One region of the Kitasatospora sp. NPDC036934 genome, then DNA from elsewhere that is predicted to be linked to it. Evidence: riboswitches for the same ligand, from Rfam matches in the RefSeq annotation. Region 1 holds a riboswitch; each other region holds the start of a gene.

Region 1 (5,016 bases):
GATCCTCTCGGCTGGTTCCCTGGGTGGGCTAGGCGCTCCCCCCGGAGCCCCGGCGTCGGCGGCGGGAGGCGGGATTGCCCGGCCCAAGCCTATTGCCTGGGGCAACCATCAGGACCACCGGTCAGCCGAGATGACCGGAGCCCGTTCCGGCCCACCGGACCGACCGGTAGTCCACCTGCCGTAAACCGCTGTGTCACCTGCCGCGCCCGGAGGGATGCTTGGCCGCATGGCGCTCGCGACCCCCGGCCACACCGACGCCCGGGACGGCCGCCCGGCGGTGGCCGCCCCGGCGGTCACCTACGCCCTGATCGCGGTCAACACCCTGGTCTTCCTGCTCGGCCCGGCGGCCGGCGTCAACCCGCTGTACGGCACCGGCCAGGCCCGGATCTGCGCCGAGCAGCGCTACGAGCAGCGCTGGGGAGCCGTCCCCGCCGAACTGCTGACCGGCCACCCGCTCACCGCCGAGCAGCTGGCCGAGGCCCCCGACCCGGTCCCCGGCTGCCCCGCCGCCCCCACCCCGGGCAAGCACCCCGCCGTGTCCGCCCTCACCGGCCTCTTCCTGCACGCCGGCTGGCTGCACCTGCTGGGCAACCTGCTCTTCCTCCACGTCTTCGGCCCCACCGTCGAACGCCGGGTCGGCCGGGCCAGGTACCTCCTCTTCTACCTGGCCGCCGGCAGCCTGGCCTCGTACGGTTTCGCGCTCGCCGAGGCCCGCTCGCCGGACTCCACCCGGGTCCTGATCGGCGCCTCGGGCGCGATCGCCGCCGCCCTCGGCGCCTACCTGCGCTTCCACCCGCGGGCCCGGGTGACCACCCTGGTCCCGCTGCTCCTCTTCCTCCCGCTGCGCTTCCCGGCCTGGCTGGTGCTCGGCCTGTGGTTCGCCCTGCAGTGGTGGTCGGTGCACTCGGCCGGGCCCGGAGTGGCCTACCTGGTGCACGTGATCGGCTTCTCGGCCGGCTTCCTGTACGCCTGCACCGTGGTCGGACACCCCCCGAGACGGCCCGGCTGAGGCCCGATACGCTGGCCGCACCCCATGAAGGAGCCCGCACAGTGATCACTGCCATCGTCCTGATCAAGACCAGTGTCGACCGCATCCCGGAGATCGCCGAGGCCATCGCCGCGATCGAGGGGGTCAGCGAGGTGTACTCGGTGACCGGTGGCTACGACCTGGTGGCAATGGTCCGGGTGCGCCGTCACGACGACCTGGCCGAGGTCATCCCGGGCCGGCTCAACAAGGTCCCGGGCGTGGCCCACACCGAGACCCAGATCGCCTTCCGCACCTACTCCCAGCACGACCTGGAAGCGGCCTTCGCCCTCGGCCTGGACGAGTAGCGGTCCGCCCGCACCCCTCAGCCCTCGCGTCGGGTGTCGGCGACGCAACGGCCGCCCTCGTTGCGGTAGTTCCACGCCGCGCCGTCGGTGACCAGCTCACGGACGGCGGTCAGGAAGCGCTCCACGTGCTCGTCCGGCGTGCCCGCCCCGAAGCTCACCCGGATCGCGTTCAGGCTGCGCTCGCCCGGCAGCGAGGGCTCGGGCGCCCCGCACTCGGACGGAGCGACGTCCTCGTCCCCGAGGAGGGTCCGCACCAGCGGGTGGGCGCAGAACAGCCCGTCGCGCACCCCGATGCCGTACTCGGCGGACAGCGCGGCCGAGAAGTGCGAGCTGTTCCAGCCCCGGACGACGAAGGACAGCACGCCCACCCGGGCCGAGCCGGCGCCGAACAGGTTCAGCACCCGGACCTCCGGGATCTCCCCCAGCCCGGCCGTCAGCCGGTCGACCAGCTGCCGCTCCCGGGCCTCCAGCGCGTCGAAGCCGGCCTCGGTGAGCGCCCGACAGGCCGAGGCGATCGCGTAGGCGCCGATCACGTTGGGCGAGCCGGCCTCGTGCCGGGCCGGGCCGGTGTGCCACTGGACCGCCACCGAGCCGTCCGGCTCCCGGGCCACCGTCCGGGTCGCCCCGCCGCCGGCCAGGTACGGCTCGGCCGCGTCCAGCCAGTCGGCCCGCCCGGCCAGCACTCCGGCGCCGAACGGCGCGTACAGCTTGTGGCCGGAGAAGGCGATCCAGTCGACGCCCAGCTCGCGCACCGAGACCCGGTGGTGCGGGGCCAGTTGGGCGGCGTCCAGCACCACCCGGGCGCCGTACCGGTGCGCGGTCGCGGTCAGCTCCGCGACCGGCCACAGCTCGCCGGTCACATTGGAGGCGCCGGTGACGCACAGCAGCTTGGGGCCCTCGGGCGCGGCGGCCAGCGCGGTCTCCAACGCCTCCACCGCCTCGGCCCGCGAGCGCGGCGCCCGCAGGTACCCGACCTCCAGCCCGGCGTGCGCCCAGGGCAGCAGCGAGGCGTGGTGCTCGGTCTCGAAGGCGAACACCCGGGTGCCCGCCGGCACCGCCGCGGCCAGCAGGTTGAGCGAGTCGGTGGTGGCGCGGGTGAAGACCACCTGGTCGCCCTCGCGCAGGTCGAGGAACTCGGCGACGGTCCGTCGGCTCTGCTCGAACAGGTCGGTGGACAGCTGCGAGAGGTACCCGGCCCCGCGGTGCACGCTGCCGTAGTACGGCGCGTAGGCGGCGACGTCGTCCCACACCCGCTGGAGCGCCGGCGCGCTGGCCGCGTAGTCGAGCGCCGCGTAGCCGACCTTCGCACCGCTGACCAGCGGCACCTGGACGTCGTGGCCGAGGACGGCGAGCGGGGCGGCGGTTTCGAGAGCGAGGGACATGAGGATGCACTCCTTCACGGGGTAAGGGACCCCGGGAGTACTCGTCGTCCGGTGTCCGCGCTTGTCGCGCGGACGGCGTGCCCGGCGACCCGGTCCTCACCCAGGGCACCCCGCCACGGACGGAGGGTTGCCGGACAGCAAGCTGGGGCTTGACGCTGTCACTCATGACCTGGCGAAGACTCTAGGTCGGGTACGTCGGACGGTCAAACGGCCATCCACCATCCGGACAGCGTCTTCGCCCCTCGCCTCCGGGGCGCTCCGACCCGGCGCCGACGCTCGGGGCGCATCGGCTCGGGGCGCGCGCGAAGGGCCCGTGCCCACGAACCGGCACGGGCCCTCAACTGCCGCCTCAGATCCGGCTGGTGGCCTCCGACCAACGCCGCAGCAGGTCCTGCGCCCGGCCCGAGTCGATCGCCTCCGCCGCCCGCACCATGCCCGCCGCGAGCTGCTCGGCCAGCGGCGCGTCGCCCAGGTCGAGCGCGACCAGCGCCGCCGCGGTGTTGAGCAGGACGGCGTCCCGCACCGGCCCGCGCTCCCCGGCCAGCAGCCGGCGCGCCACCTCGGCGTTGTACGCGGCGTCAGCCCCGCGCAGCGCCTCGATGCCGACCAGTTCGATGCCGACGTCCCGCGGGTCGAAGGTGGTCTCGGTGACCCCCCCGTCGCGCACCACCCAGACCCGCGAGGTGGTGGTGATGGTCAGTTCGTCCAGGCCGTCGTCGCCGCGGAACACCAGTGCCGTCGCCCCGCGCCGGGCGAGCACCCCGGCGATCAGCCCGGACAGCCGGGTGTCGAAGCAGCCGATGGCGTGCGAGGTGACCTTCGCCGGATTGGTCAGCGGGCCGAGGAGGTTGAACGCGGTGGGCACCCCGAGATCGCGCCGCGCGGTGGCGGCGTGCCGCATCGAGGGGTGGAACTTCGCCGCGAAGCAGAAGGTGAGCCCGACCTCCTCGGCCACCTCGGCCACTCGCCGGGAGGAGAGGTCCAGCACCACCCCGAGCTTCTCCAGCACGTCCGAGGACCCGCTGGACGAGGAGGCGGCCCGGTTGCCGTGCTTGACCACCTTGGCCCCGGCCGCCGCCGCGACGATCGCCGACATGGTCGAGATGTTGACGGTCTTCGCCCGGTCCCCGCCGGTGCCGACGATGTCGACCGCCGGGCCGGGGATCTCCAGCGGCTCGGCGTGCTCGTACATCGCGTCCACCAGGCCCGCGACCTCGTCGACCGTCTCGCCCTTGGCCCGCAGCGCCACCATGAACCCGGCCACCTGGACGGGGGACGCCTCGCCGCTCATGATCCGGTCCATCGCCCACGCGGTGGACGAGCGGTCGAGGTCCTCCCCCTTCAACAGCGCCGCCAGGAGGTCCGGCCAGGTGCGGACCACCTGCGCGGGGTCGGTACCACCGTTCGCAGGGTTCACGTTCACCATGGCTGACTCCAGCTGTTGTCGGTTCCCCGCTCGGGGGACGTCCGTACGGATGGAGCCAGCCTATCGAGCGGCGGGGTCCCTACGGCCCCGTCTTCTCTAGTACTGAGACGGCGCTGTTCAACGCGTGGCCGGGGCCCGCTTGGCCACCCGTGCCCGCAGCAGGGTGGCGACCGCCTCGGCCAGCGCCACCGGGTCCACCGGGTGGGAGATCGCGGCGTCGGCCCGGCTCCAGGCGGCGAGCCAGGAGTCCTGCGGCCGGCCGATCAGCACCAGCACCGGCGGGCAGCCGTAGATCTCGTCCTTGAGCTGGCGTCCGAGGCCGAGGCCGCCGGCCGGCACCGCCTCGCCGTCCAGCACGCAGAGGTCGATGCCGCCCTTCTCCAGCGCCTTGATCACCGCGGGGGTGGTCGCGCACTCGAGGTAGGACAGCTCCGGAAGATCCTCGGCGGGCCGCCGGCCGAGTGCCGTCAGCACCTGCTCGCGGGTGTTGCGGTCGTCGCTGTAGACGAGGACGGTGAGCGCCTCGTCGGTCGTGTACGCCATGGGCCCTGCTCCCTCAAGTGTGATCCGGACCACGTTCACCTGATCCGGATGCTACCCCCGTTTCACCCGTCGCCGGTCCCCCTCGCACACGTTCCCCCTCAAGTCGCCGCGCCCACGACTCACCCGCCCGGAGGACGGCCCGTCACCCGGGTCGGCCAGGTCCACCCGGACGGCCGATGCCACCTCTCTCCCCCCTACGATCCGACGCTGCGCCGACCGGGCAACGACGCGCCGGGCAACGGGGTAGCGGGCCGTTCCGAGGAACCGTCAGAAAAGGGACACGCCGCTGGTCGGCCCCCGTCCGGACACCCCGTCGGCCCCCAAGCGGGCATA
Region 2 (5,016 bases), on a different contig from region 1:
TCCCCGGTTGGAGGCCACCAGGACTGGGGCGGTTCCGGTCGCACTCGAACGTTCGGTCGTGAGATCGCCCATGGTTGGCATCTTGCCGGGGGGTGGGGGCCGCAAACGTTTCAGTGCCGGATCGCGTATTCGGGGAGGGTGTGCATCGGGGGGCGCTCCAGGGCCGTCACGGGGTGGGTGTGGGGGGTGAAGATGGGGGTCCCCCCGGCCGAAGGCCGGGGGAGGGTCTCCGGGGCGCGGCTGAACTGGGTGAGGTGGGGGTGGACGAGGTCGGCGGAGGCCTTGAGGCGGTGGGTGCGGTCGAGGCGTTCGAGGGCGGTGCGGTAGATGGTGGCGGCCATCCGGCCGAGGGCCTGGCTGTCCTGGTGGCGGTGGTGCCGGACGCCGACGTCGACCTGGGCCAGGGCGTCCAGGCCGACCAGGTCCAGGGCGTCGACCAGCAGGCCGAGTTCGACGCCGTAGCCGGTGGGGAAGGGCAGCCGTTCGAGGAGTGAGCGGCGGGCCGCGTACTCGCCGCCGAGCGGCTGGACGAATCCGGCGAGCTCGGGCCAGTGGAGGTTGAGGAGGGGGCGGGCGACGAGTTCGGTGACCCGCCCGCCGCCGGCCGGGACGACCGCTCCGCTGTCCGTCTCCAGCGGGCGGTCGTACATGGCCTTGACCAGCTGGATGGACTCGTCGGTCAGCAGCGGGCCGACGATGCCGGAGACGAAGGCCGGGTCGAACTCGCGCAGGTCGGCGTCGACGAAGCAGACGATGTCGCCGCGGGTGACCAGCAGGGAGCGCCAGAGCACCTCGCCCTTGCCGGGGACGACGGGCAGCCGGGGGAGGATCCGGTCGCGGTGTTCCACCCGGGCGCCGGCCTCGGCGGCGACGGCGGCGGTGGCGTCGGTGGAGCCGGAGTCCACCACGACGAGTTCGTCGACCAGGGGCACCCGCTCCATCAGCTCGCGGCGGACGGTGCGGACGATGTCGCCGACGGTGGCCTCCTCGTCGAGCGCCGGGAGGACGACGCTGACGGTGCGGCCGGTGCGCTGTTTGGCCTCCAGCAGGGTGTGCACCGGCCGCTCGGCCGCGCTCCACGAGCGGCGGCGGAGCCAGGACGCCGCCTGCGGGAGGAGCGCGGGGGTCGGTTCGGCGGGCACGGTGACTCTCCTCGGCGGGATAGGTGGAACGGGCCATCTCGCGTGGCGGACGGTCCCGTTCGAGGTTGACGCCTTCGGATACAGTCTTCGTACAGCGGTCGGACCTTCGCACGCCGGGGTCGCCGCTGAACCATAACTTCACAAGCTCATCCAGAGGGACTGAGGGAACGGCCCGTTGACGTCCCGGCAACCTTCTCGCTCGGCTGTCGTCGACAGGCCCCGGCGGGACAGGTGCCAATTCCGGCCTGTGGCGCGCCCGCGCCACGGGGAAGATGAGGAGAGAGGCCTCCGCCATCATGGCTATCGACACTGCCGCACCCGCATCCGTCGACCTCGGCCCCGCCGCCGCGCTGTCGTGTCGGGAATGCGGAACCCGCTTCCCGCTCGGCCCCGACTTCGCCTGCCTGGAGTGCTTCGGGCCGCTGGAGATCGCGTACGAGTTCGGGAGCGAGCGCGCCGAGGAGCTGCGCAAGCGGATCGAGTCCGGCCCCGCGTCCATCTGGCGCTACGCGCCGCTGCTGCCGGTGCCGGCCGACGTCGCTTCGAAGCCCAACCTGAACCCCGGCTGGACCCCGCTGGTGAAGGCCGACAACCTGGGCCGGGAGCTCGGGTTCACCGCGCAGCTGCACATCAAGGACGACTCCGGCAACCCGACCCACTCGTTCAAGGACCGGGTGGTCGCGTGTGCGATCGAGGCGGCCCGGGCGTTCGGCTACACCACGCTGTCCTGCTCCTCCACCGGCAACCTGGCCGGTGCGGTGGGCGCGGCGGCGGCCCGGGCCGGGTTCCGGTCCTGCGTGTTCATCCCGCACGACCTGGAGCAGGGCAAGGTCGTGATGGCCGGGGTGTACGGCGGCGAGCTGGTCGGCATCGAGGGCAACTACGACGACGTGAACCGCTTCTGCTCGGAGCTGATCGGGGACCAGGCCGGCGAGGGCTGGGGCTTCGTGAACGTCAATCTGCGGCCGTACTACGGCGAGGGCTCCAAGACGCTGGCGTACGAGATCTGCGAGCAGCTCGGCTGGCGGCTGCCGGAGCAGATCGTCATCCCGATCGCCTCGGGCTCCCAGCTGACGAAGATCGACAAGGGGCTGCAGGAGCTGATCAAGCTGGGCCTGGTCGAGGACCGGCCGTACCGGATCTTCGGCGCCCAGGCGGAGGGCTGCTCGCCGGTGTCGGCGGCCTTCAAGGCCGGGCGGGACGTGATCAAGCCGGTGAAGCCGGACACCATCGCCAAGTCGCTGGCGATCGGCAACCCGGCGGACGGCCCGTACGTGCTGGACATCGCCCGCCGCACCGGCGGTGCGGTCGAGGACGTCACGGACGCGGAGGTGGTGGCGGCGATCCGGTTGCTGGCCCGCACCGAGGGGATCTTCGCCGAGACCGCGGGCGGGGTGACCGTCGGCGTGCTGAAGAAGCTGGTCGAGACCGGTCAGCTGGATCCGGCCAAGGAGACCGTCGCGATCAACACCGGCGACGGCCTGAAGACGCTGGACGCCGTCTCCGAGGCCGGGATGACCGCCGTGATCCGCCCGAGCCTGGACGCCTTCCGCGCCGCCGGCCTCGCGTCCGCCTGAACCGCCCCCCACCCCGCAAGGAGAGTCATGAGCGCCAACGTCCGCATCCCCACCATCCTGCGCACCTACACCGGCGGCGCGGCCGAGGTCACCGCCGAGGGGGCCACCCTGGCCGAGGTCATCGCCGACCTGGAGCGCAACCACGCCGGCATCTCGGCCCGGATCCTGGACGACACCGGCAAGCTGCGCCGTTTCGTCAACGTGTACGTGAACGACGACGACGTGCGCTTCGCCGAGGGCCTGGCGACCGAGATCAAGGACGGTGCCGGCGTCTCGATCATTCCGGCGGTGGCCGGCGGCTGCTGAGCCGCCCCGCCCTTTTCCGCGCCGCCCGCACGTACGGAATTCGATTCCCCGTATGTGCGGGCGGTCGCGCGTATTTCGGCGGGAATATTCCGGGTCGAGTCGGAGTAGAGTGTGGCTCTGCTGGGAACAGGGCTCCGCTCCCGGCGGACGGGGTGCGTCGCCGGAGGTCGTCCGGCCGCTGAGACCGGCCTGGGCGCCGGGTCGGGAAACATGTCAGGCAGATGTCAGAATTCCTGCAGGCATTTGAGTAATTCGTCCGCTATGTCCGGCGTGCAATGCCGATTTCCTCCCGGTTTGTTCGCTCTTGTCTCTTGGCGGGGCTGCGGAATTCCCGGCGGTTGACCCTGTTGCAGAGGGCGTCGATCCGGATACATTCAGCGGCGGTCGACGTAATCACCCGCTCACGGAAGCCGTCCGGCGCCCCCGTGCGGAGGGTTGCGGCGTGCACGGCTGCGCTCAGGGGGGGTTCCCCGGGCCGGCCTTCAAAACCAGACCCGGGCCCGCGACCTGCGGGCCCGTGAAGGGCCAGCACAGCACTAGGGGAGTTCGGAATGGCTCAGGGCACCGTCAAGTGGTTCAACGCGGAGAAGGGCTACGGCTTCATCGCGGTCGACGGTGGTGCGGACGTCTTCGTCCACTACAGCGCGATCCAGATGGACGGCTACCGCACCCTCGAGGAGGGCCAGCGGGTCGAGTTCGAGATCTCCCAGGGACAGAAGGGCCCGCAGGCGGACATGGTCCGCGCGGCGGTCTGACCCCTTCCGACTCCAGGAGCTCGGCACGGCCCACTACTGGTGGACCTCCTGCTTCTCGACGGGCCCGTACGACACACGTCGTACGGGCCCGTTCGCGTACCCGCGCCGGCCCGGACGGCGGCTCGCGGGTTGTGGATTGGGCTTGCACTCGACCACCCGGAGTGCTAATCATTGGCGTTAGCACTCACAGTGTGAGAGTGACAGCGGACCGGGTCGGTGAGGCCCCCGGGGGCGGTAGGGGAATGGACCTCCGCACACCAGGGCCGTCCGTCGCGGGCACCCCTTGGTCCGAGCAGTCGACCGTGTCCCGGAGGACCACTTCTGATGGCCAAGATCATCGCCTTTGATGAGGAAGCTCGCCGCGGCCTTGAGCGTGGCATGAACCAGCTCGCCGACGCGGTGAAGGTCACGCTCGGCCCCAAGGGTCGCAACGTCGTGCTGGAGAAGAAGTGGGGCGCCCCCACGATCACCAACGACGGTGTCTCCATCGCCAAGGAGATCGAGCTCGAGGACCCCTACGAGAAGATCGGCGCGGAGCTCGTCAAGGAGGTCGCCAAGAAGACCGACGACGTCGCGGGTGACGGCACCACCACCGCCACCGTGCTCGCCCAGGCCCTGGTTCGCGAGGGTCTGCGCAACGTCGCCGCCGGCGCCAACCCGATGGCCCTGAAGCGCGGCATCGAGAAGGCCGTCGCGGCCGTCTCGGACCAGCTGCTGGCCCAGGCCACCGACGTGGAGACCAAGGAGCAGATCGCCTCCACCGCCTCCATCTCCGCCGCCGACACCCAGATCGGCGAGCTCATCGCCGAGGCGATGGACAAGGTCGGCAAGGAAGGCGTCATCACCGTCGAGGAGAGCAACACCTTCGGTCTGGAGCTCGAGCTCACCGAGGGCATGCGCTTCGACAAGGGCTACATCTCCGCCTACTTCGCCACCGACCTGGAGCGGATGGAGGCGACCTTCGAGGACCCGTACATCCTCATCGCCAACTCCAAGATCGGCGGCATCAAGGACCTGCTCCCGCTGCTGGAGAAGGTCATGCAGAGCGGCAAGCCGCTCGTCATCATCGCCGAGGACGTCGAGGGCGAGGCCCTGTCGACCCTGATCGTCAACAAGATCAAGGGCGTCTTCAAGTCCGTCGCCGTCAAGGCCCCGGGCTTCGGCGACCGCCGCAAGGCCATGCTCGGCGACATCGCCGTCCTCACCGGCGGCACCGTGATCTCCGAGGAGGTCGGC
Region 3 (5,016 bases), on a different contig from region 1:
CTCGATCCCGATGCTGTGCATGTTGACGGTCTTGTTGCCCGAGTGCCAGGCGATGTCCCGCGTGCGCACCAGCTGCGCGACATGGCCGTCGGAGGCGCGCACGAGGTAGTGCGCGCTGACCTGCTCGCGCGGGTCCTGGAAGGTGTCCACCGCCGAGGTGTAGCTGCCCTCGGTGTCGTGCACCACGATGTGGCGGATCTGCAGACCGTCCGCCGGCCGGTCGACCGGGTTGTAGTTCCCGTACGAGGAAGGGTCCTTGGGATCGATCAACGCGTACGCGGCGGGCACGAACTCGCAGTCGAGGTGTTCGGGGCACTCGGCGGCCGGCCCGGCGGCTCGGCGCGACGGCGGTCGGGTCCGCTCCGGCGGCACGAGGTCCGGGTCGGCGGCCAGCCGAATCCGGGCGCCCTCGGCGGTGGTCCGCGCCGCGCCCGTGCGCATGGTCTCGAACACCCGGTCGGCGAGCAGACCGCCGCCGCCGCCGTCGCCGCCGCCGTCCGCTCCCCCGTCGGCCGGGGCGCCCCTCCCGAAGGCCGTCACCGCCCCGTACCAGTCGCCCGGCCCGCCGCCTGCCGAGCCTGCGCGGGTGCGCCGGAACGACGCCAGCAGGGCGGCGCCGCCGCGGAGGTTCTGCAGGGTGTCGCGCCTCAACTCCTCGGCCGGGCGGCCGATCAGCGCGGCCGCGGCGCGCAGCGTGTGCAGCGCGGGCGAGTCCTTGCCCCGGGCTGCCGCGAGGTCGACGTCGGTCAGGCCCAGGACCCCGTAGTTCCCCGTGGTGCTCGGCCTGCCCTGGTGGGACTCCCAGCGGCTCTCCTGGTAGGCCAGCGCCAGGAGCACCCCCACCGGCACTCCGAACTCCGCTGCCGCCGAGGCGAATTGCTCCTGCAATCGGATCTGTCGGCCGTCGCCCGGCACTTCGTGGGCCGCGCCCGATGCGACCTGCGGGGCCGCGCAGACGGTGGCGAGCAAGGCGGACAGGACGCCCAGGACGGGTCTCACGATGACAGTCACCACTCCGGTTTCAGCGGACCCTGAAGCTGCGCAGCACGCCGTAGTGCTCGCCGCCCGGGCCCAGGACGAGGGTCTGATGGGCGCAGTCCGCCCGGTCGTGCAGTCGGTTCTGCGGGCGAGGACGCCCAGTGTGCCGGCCCCGACCGGGCGCCGGGGGGCTGACCTCACCCGCGCTCCGGTGACCCCCAGATTTCTAACACGCGGCCGCGCCCCGCGGAGGCCCGCGGTGTCCCCGCGTGTCGGTCCTGGACGGCAGCCCCGGTGCGCCCGCATCTGCAACCACGGCTGGCCCCGTCCGCGCCAACCCCGGCACCGACGTGATCGTGGACCGGGTGCTCACCGGGGCCCGGACCGGCTCGATCGTCCTCAACCACGACGGCTTCCTCACACCCGAGTTCGTCCCGGCCCCGGGCGGACCGGCCGACCGCTCCCATACCGCCGAGGCCGTCCACCACTACCTGCCGCGGCTCCGCACGGCCGGCTACCGGTTCACCGTCCCCGGGGACTCCTGACACCCGCCTGACCGCCGCAGCGGAGCGGTGCACCGCAGTGCGGGACCACGGCGCACCGTCGCACTATGGCAGGTCGCAGCTCGCAGGTCGGCAGATCAGGGGCGGCGCAGCGCCTCGCTCAGCTGGCCGGCCGCCTCGACCACCGCCTGGGAGAGGCGGGCGCCGGGGTGCCGGGTGAGCCGTTCGATCGGGCCCGAGACGGAGACGGCGGCCACCACCCGCCCGCCCGGACCGCGCACGGGCGCGGCGACGGAGGCGACGCCGGGCTCGCGCTCGCCGACGGCCTGGGCCCAGCCCCGGCGCCGGACCCCGCTGAGGGCGGTGGCGGTGAAACGGGCGCCCTGGAGCCCCCGGTGGAGGCGCTCGGGCTCCTCCCAGGCGAGCAGCACCTGGGCGGCGGACCCGGCCTTCATCGGCAGGGCCAGGCCGACCGGAACGGTGTCGCGCAGGCCGAAGAGGCGCTCGGCCGCCGCCACGCAGACCCGGACCTCGCCCTGCCGGCGGTAGAGCTGGGCGGTCTCACCGGTGACGTCGCGCAGCTGGGTGAGGATCGGGCCGGCGGCGGTCAGCAGGTGGTCCTCACCCGCGGCCACCGACAGCTCGGTGAGCCGCGGCCCGAGGACGAACCGGCCCTGCAGGTCACGCCCGAGCAGGCGGTGGTGTTCCAGTGCGACGGCGATCCGGTGGGCGGTCGGCCGGGCCAGGCCGGTGGCGTCGACCAGGCCGGCCAGGGTGGCCGGTCCGGCCTCCAGGGTGCCGAGGATCGAGGTGATCTTGTCGAGCACGCCGACACCGCTCGTGTTCTCCATGGACGGGTACTCCAGTCTCAGATCCCGTGGCCGTGGATGGGTTCGGCTCACGGGCGCTCCGGTGGGGGGGTGGGAGCGGGGCGGTCAGCGAGGAGGGGCCTGCGAAGCGGGCCGATTGCCTGCGCCGGACACGAGATGGGTACGCGAAAGGGCCGGGGCGGGAAGCGCCCGGACGAAGGACAGCACAGAGAGCACCGTGTCTCCTCATCTTCCCCGCGCCACGTTGGCGACAGGCCGGAGTTGGCACTGACCCCGAACGGCACGGCGCGTACTTCGGACGCCGGGTCGAACGGGGAGTTGCCGGGGCTTCGTAGGGCCGGTCCCTCCACCCCTCTGGATGATTCGCGGAGAACCATACAAGATTTCCGGGGCATCCCGCCAAACCTTTCCCGCACCTCCACACCCGGAACCCCAGGGACCGACGCACCGGGACCGGTCGGCGGGGTGGCCGGGACGCGGAAGAATACGACGGGTGACCAGCACTCAGCCGCCTCCCCGGGGCCTCACCGCCCTGATCCCCGACGCCCGCGCCAGGGCCACGCCCGGTGAACGGGCCGCCTCCCAACTCCTGCACCTGCGCGAGGCGACCGTGCCGGTTCCGGTCCTCGCCGCGGCCGCCGAGCTGATCGCCCCTCAGCTGCAGGACCCCGACCCGGCCACCCGCGCGGCCGCCACCGCCGTGCACACCCGCCTGCTCGCTGCCATCGAGGACGCCGGGCCGGGCCGGTAGACCCTGCCAGGCCCGGTGACCGCCACCCGACCGAGCGACACCGGTCCCCGGGCCCGCCGGGCCCGGGGGCTCAGGGCAGGGCGCCCGACGCGCGCCGAACGGTGAGCATGTCCTGGGTGTGGCCGATCGCGTAGCTGCCGTCGGGCTGGGCGAAGTGCTCCCGGACGTAGGCGGTGAGGGCGGCCCGGGTGGGGAGGGGGTCCAGGGCGGCGAGGTCGGCGACGTTGACCATGAACTCGGCGACGTCGACGGCCTCGGCGAGGTGGGGCGTGCGGTAGTGGAGGTCGAGGGTCTCCAAGGCGTAGCTGTGGGCCGGGCGGTGGGCGCGCAGGCCGTCGAGGAGGGCGCTCAGGTCGTAGCGCACGCCGGTGAAGTGGGCGGCCATCCTCATGCAGGGGCTCTCGGGGTTCTGCAGGACGACCAGCAGGGTTCCGCCGGGGGCCGTCCACTCGATGGCGCGGGTGACGGTGGGGAGCCAGTCGGGCTCCGGGACGTAGTAGAGCACGTGGGAGAGGTGGACCAGGTCGGCCGGCTCGGACGGCTCGGCGCGGTCCAGCGGTTCGGGGAGGACGACGGCGCCCGGGCAGGCGGCACCGAGCTTCTCCCGCATGGCGGCGCTCGGTTCCACGGCGATCGTGCGGTCGAAGTACCGGGCCAGGTGGGCGGTGGTGCGGCCGTCGCCGGCGCCGAGGTCCAGCAGGACCCGGCGGTGCGGGAGAGCGGTGGCGACCTCGGTCAGCCTGGCGTGGGTGCGGGGCTTCTCGTCGGTGCCGGCGAGGAAGAGGTCGAAGGCCCGCCGGTAGTCGGTGCCGGAGGTCTCCAGCACGCGGACCGGATCGGTGTCGTCCGCCAACTGTTCCATCTGGTGCCCCTCCTGGGGATCGATACGGCCGAGGTGCGGATTTGGATGGGCGCCCATTGCAGCCCGCCGCCTCGACCATCGGGCGCAGGCACGTTCCTGCCCGCGTGTTGCGCGTACATCAGATTGACTGCCCGTCGTCAATTCACCGAAGACCAATTTCACCTAGTGGGGTGGTTAGCTTCCGTTTTTCCGTAGGTAGTCGAACCGACCCACGATCTCAGGCCTGGTACGAATACGGAACGACAGGAAATCAGGAACGGGCGGGGGAGTTGGTACGGATGACGACGAGAACGACGTCAACGACGGCGAGGACGGAGACCCGGACGGTCGCCGTGGCCGGGGTCGAGTTCGGCTGGGGCAGTTCCGGCAAGCTGAGCGCGGTGCTGTCCGCCCTCCGGGGCCGCGACGGCGACCGGCTGAGATTCATCGGGCTGGCCTCGGGGCTGGGCAGGCCGGTGCTCGCCGAGCACCCGGTGGAGCGCTGGTTCGACCTGCCGGAGCACCGGTCGGCGGAGGAACTGACCCGGATCGTCCGGACGCAGCGCGTGCAGGCGGCGCTGGTGGTGCTGGACGGCGGCCTGGCGAAGGCGCTTCGGGCCTGCGGGGTCCCGGTGGTGTTCGTGGACAGCCTGCCGTTCCTCTGGACGGACGGCGACCGCCCCGACCTCCCGCTGGACACCGAGGTCTACTGCGCCCAGCGGTGCGTGGCGCTGCCGCCGGAGGGTGCCCGGGTGCTGGCCGATGTCCACCGGCTCCGCTGGGTGGACGCCGTGATCGCCGACGGCGGAGCCGCCCGCGGCAGCCCGCCGACACCCCGCCCCCGGCGCGCCCTGCTCAGCCTCGGCGGGCTGCGCGCACCCCAACTCACCGACTGGGCCAGCTATCCCCAGCTCGTGCTGCCCGCGGCCCTGGAGGCACTCACCGCCAGCGGGGTCAGCGAGGTCCACATCGCGGGCAACCTGCCCGCCTGGCTGGCCGCGCAGCTGGTGGACTCCTGCGCCCACCCGGCCACCACCACCGTCGGCGCCCTGCCCCACGAGGAGTTCCTGCGCCGCCTCGCCGAGTGCGACGTCCTGCTCACCTCCCCCGGCC

The links. A riboswitch is a leader RNA that binds a small molecule or an ion and turns the genes downstream of it on or off. The one in region 1 is predicted to bind S-adenosylmethionine.
Region 2: linked by a shared signal. The riboswitch ahead of thrC (threonine synthase) and the one ahead of ACZ7BZ_RS30800 (aminotransferase class V-fold PLP-dependent enzyme) in region 1 are both predicted to bind S-adenosylmethionine.
Region 3: linked by a shared signal. The riboswitch ahead of ACZ7BZ_RS00950 (IclR family transcriptional regulator) and the one ahead of ACZ7BZ_RS30800 (aminotransferase class V-fold PLP-dependent enzyme) in region 1 are both predicted to bind S-adenosylmethionine.

The regions. Positions count from the first base shown of each region.
Region 1 is NZ_JBVJQR010000026.1:80,833-85,848, reverse strand. It holds gene ACZ7BZ_RS30810 (rhomboid family intramembrane serine protease) at 227-1,009, shown strand; gene ACZ7BZ_RS30805 (Lrp/AsnC ligand binding domain-containing protein) at 1,051-1,332, shown strand; gene ACZ7BZ_RS30800 (aminotransferase class V-fold PLP-dependent enzyme) at 1,350-2,714, opposite strand; SAM riboswitch class IV at 2,767-2,884, opposite strand; gene trpD (anthranilate phosphoribosyltransferase) at 3,064-4,140, opposite strand; gene ACZ7BZ_RS30790 (response regulator) at 4,258-4,683, opposite strand.
Region 2 is NZ_JBVJQR010000009.1:5,790-10,805, forward strand. It holds gene ACZ7BZ_RS15460 (alpha,alpha-trehalose-phosphate synthase (UDP-forming)) at 1-72, opposite strand, end outside; gene ACZ7BZ_RS15465 (glucosyl-3-phosphoglycerate synthase) at 111-1,142, opposite strand; SAM riboswitch class I at 1,286-1,421, shown strand; gene thrC (threonine synthase) at 1,439-2,719, shown strand; gene ACZ7BZ_RS15475 (MoaD/ThiS family protein) at 2,747-3,025, shown strand; gene ACZ7BZ_RS15480 (cold-shock protein) at 3,577-3,780, shown strand; gene groL (chaperonin GroEL) at 4,105-5,016, shown strand, end outside.
Region 3 is NZ_JBVJQR010000001.1:199,933-204,948, reverse strand. It holds gene ACZ7BZ_RS00960 (N-acetylmuramoyl-L-alanine amidase) at 1-1,011, opposite strand, end outside; gene ACZ7BZ_RS00955 (hypothetical protein) at 1,248-1,523, shown strand; gene ACZ7BZ_RS00950 (IclR family transcriptional regulator) at 1,619-2,332, opposite strand; SAM riboswitch class I at 2,534-2,676, opposite strand; gene ACZ7BZ_RS00945 (hypothetical protein) at 2,805-3,062, shown strand; gene ACZ7BZ_RS00940 (class I SAM-dependent methyltransferase) at 3,133-3,924, opposite strand; gene ACZ7BZ_RS00935 (hydroxymethylcytosylglucuronate/cytosylglucuronate synthase) at 4,203-5,016, shown strand, end outside.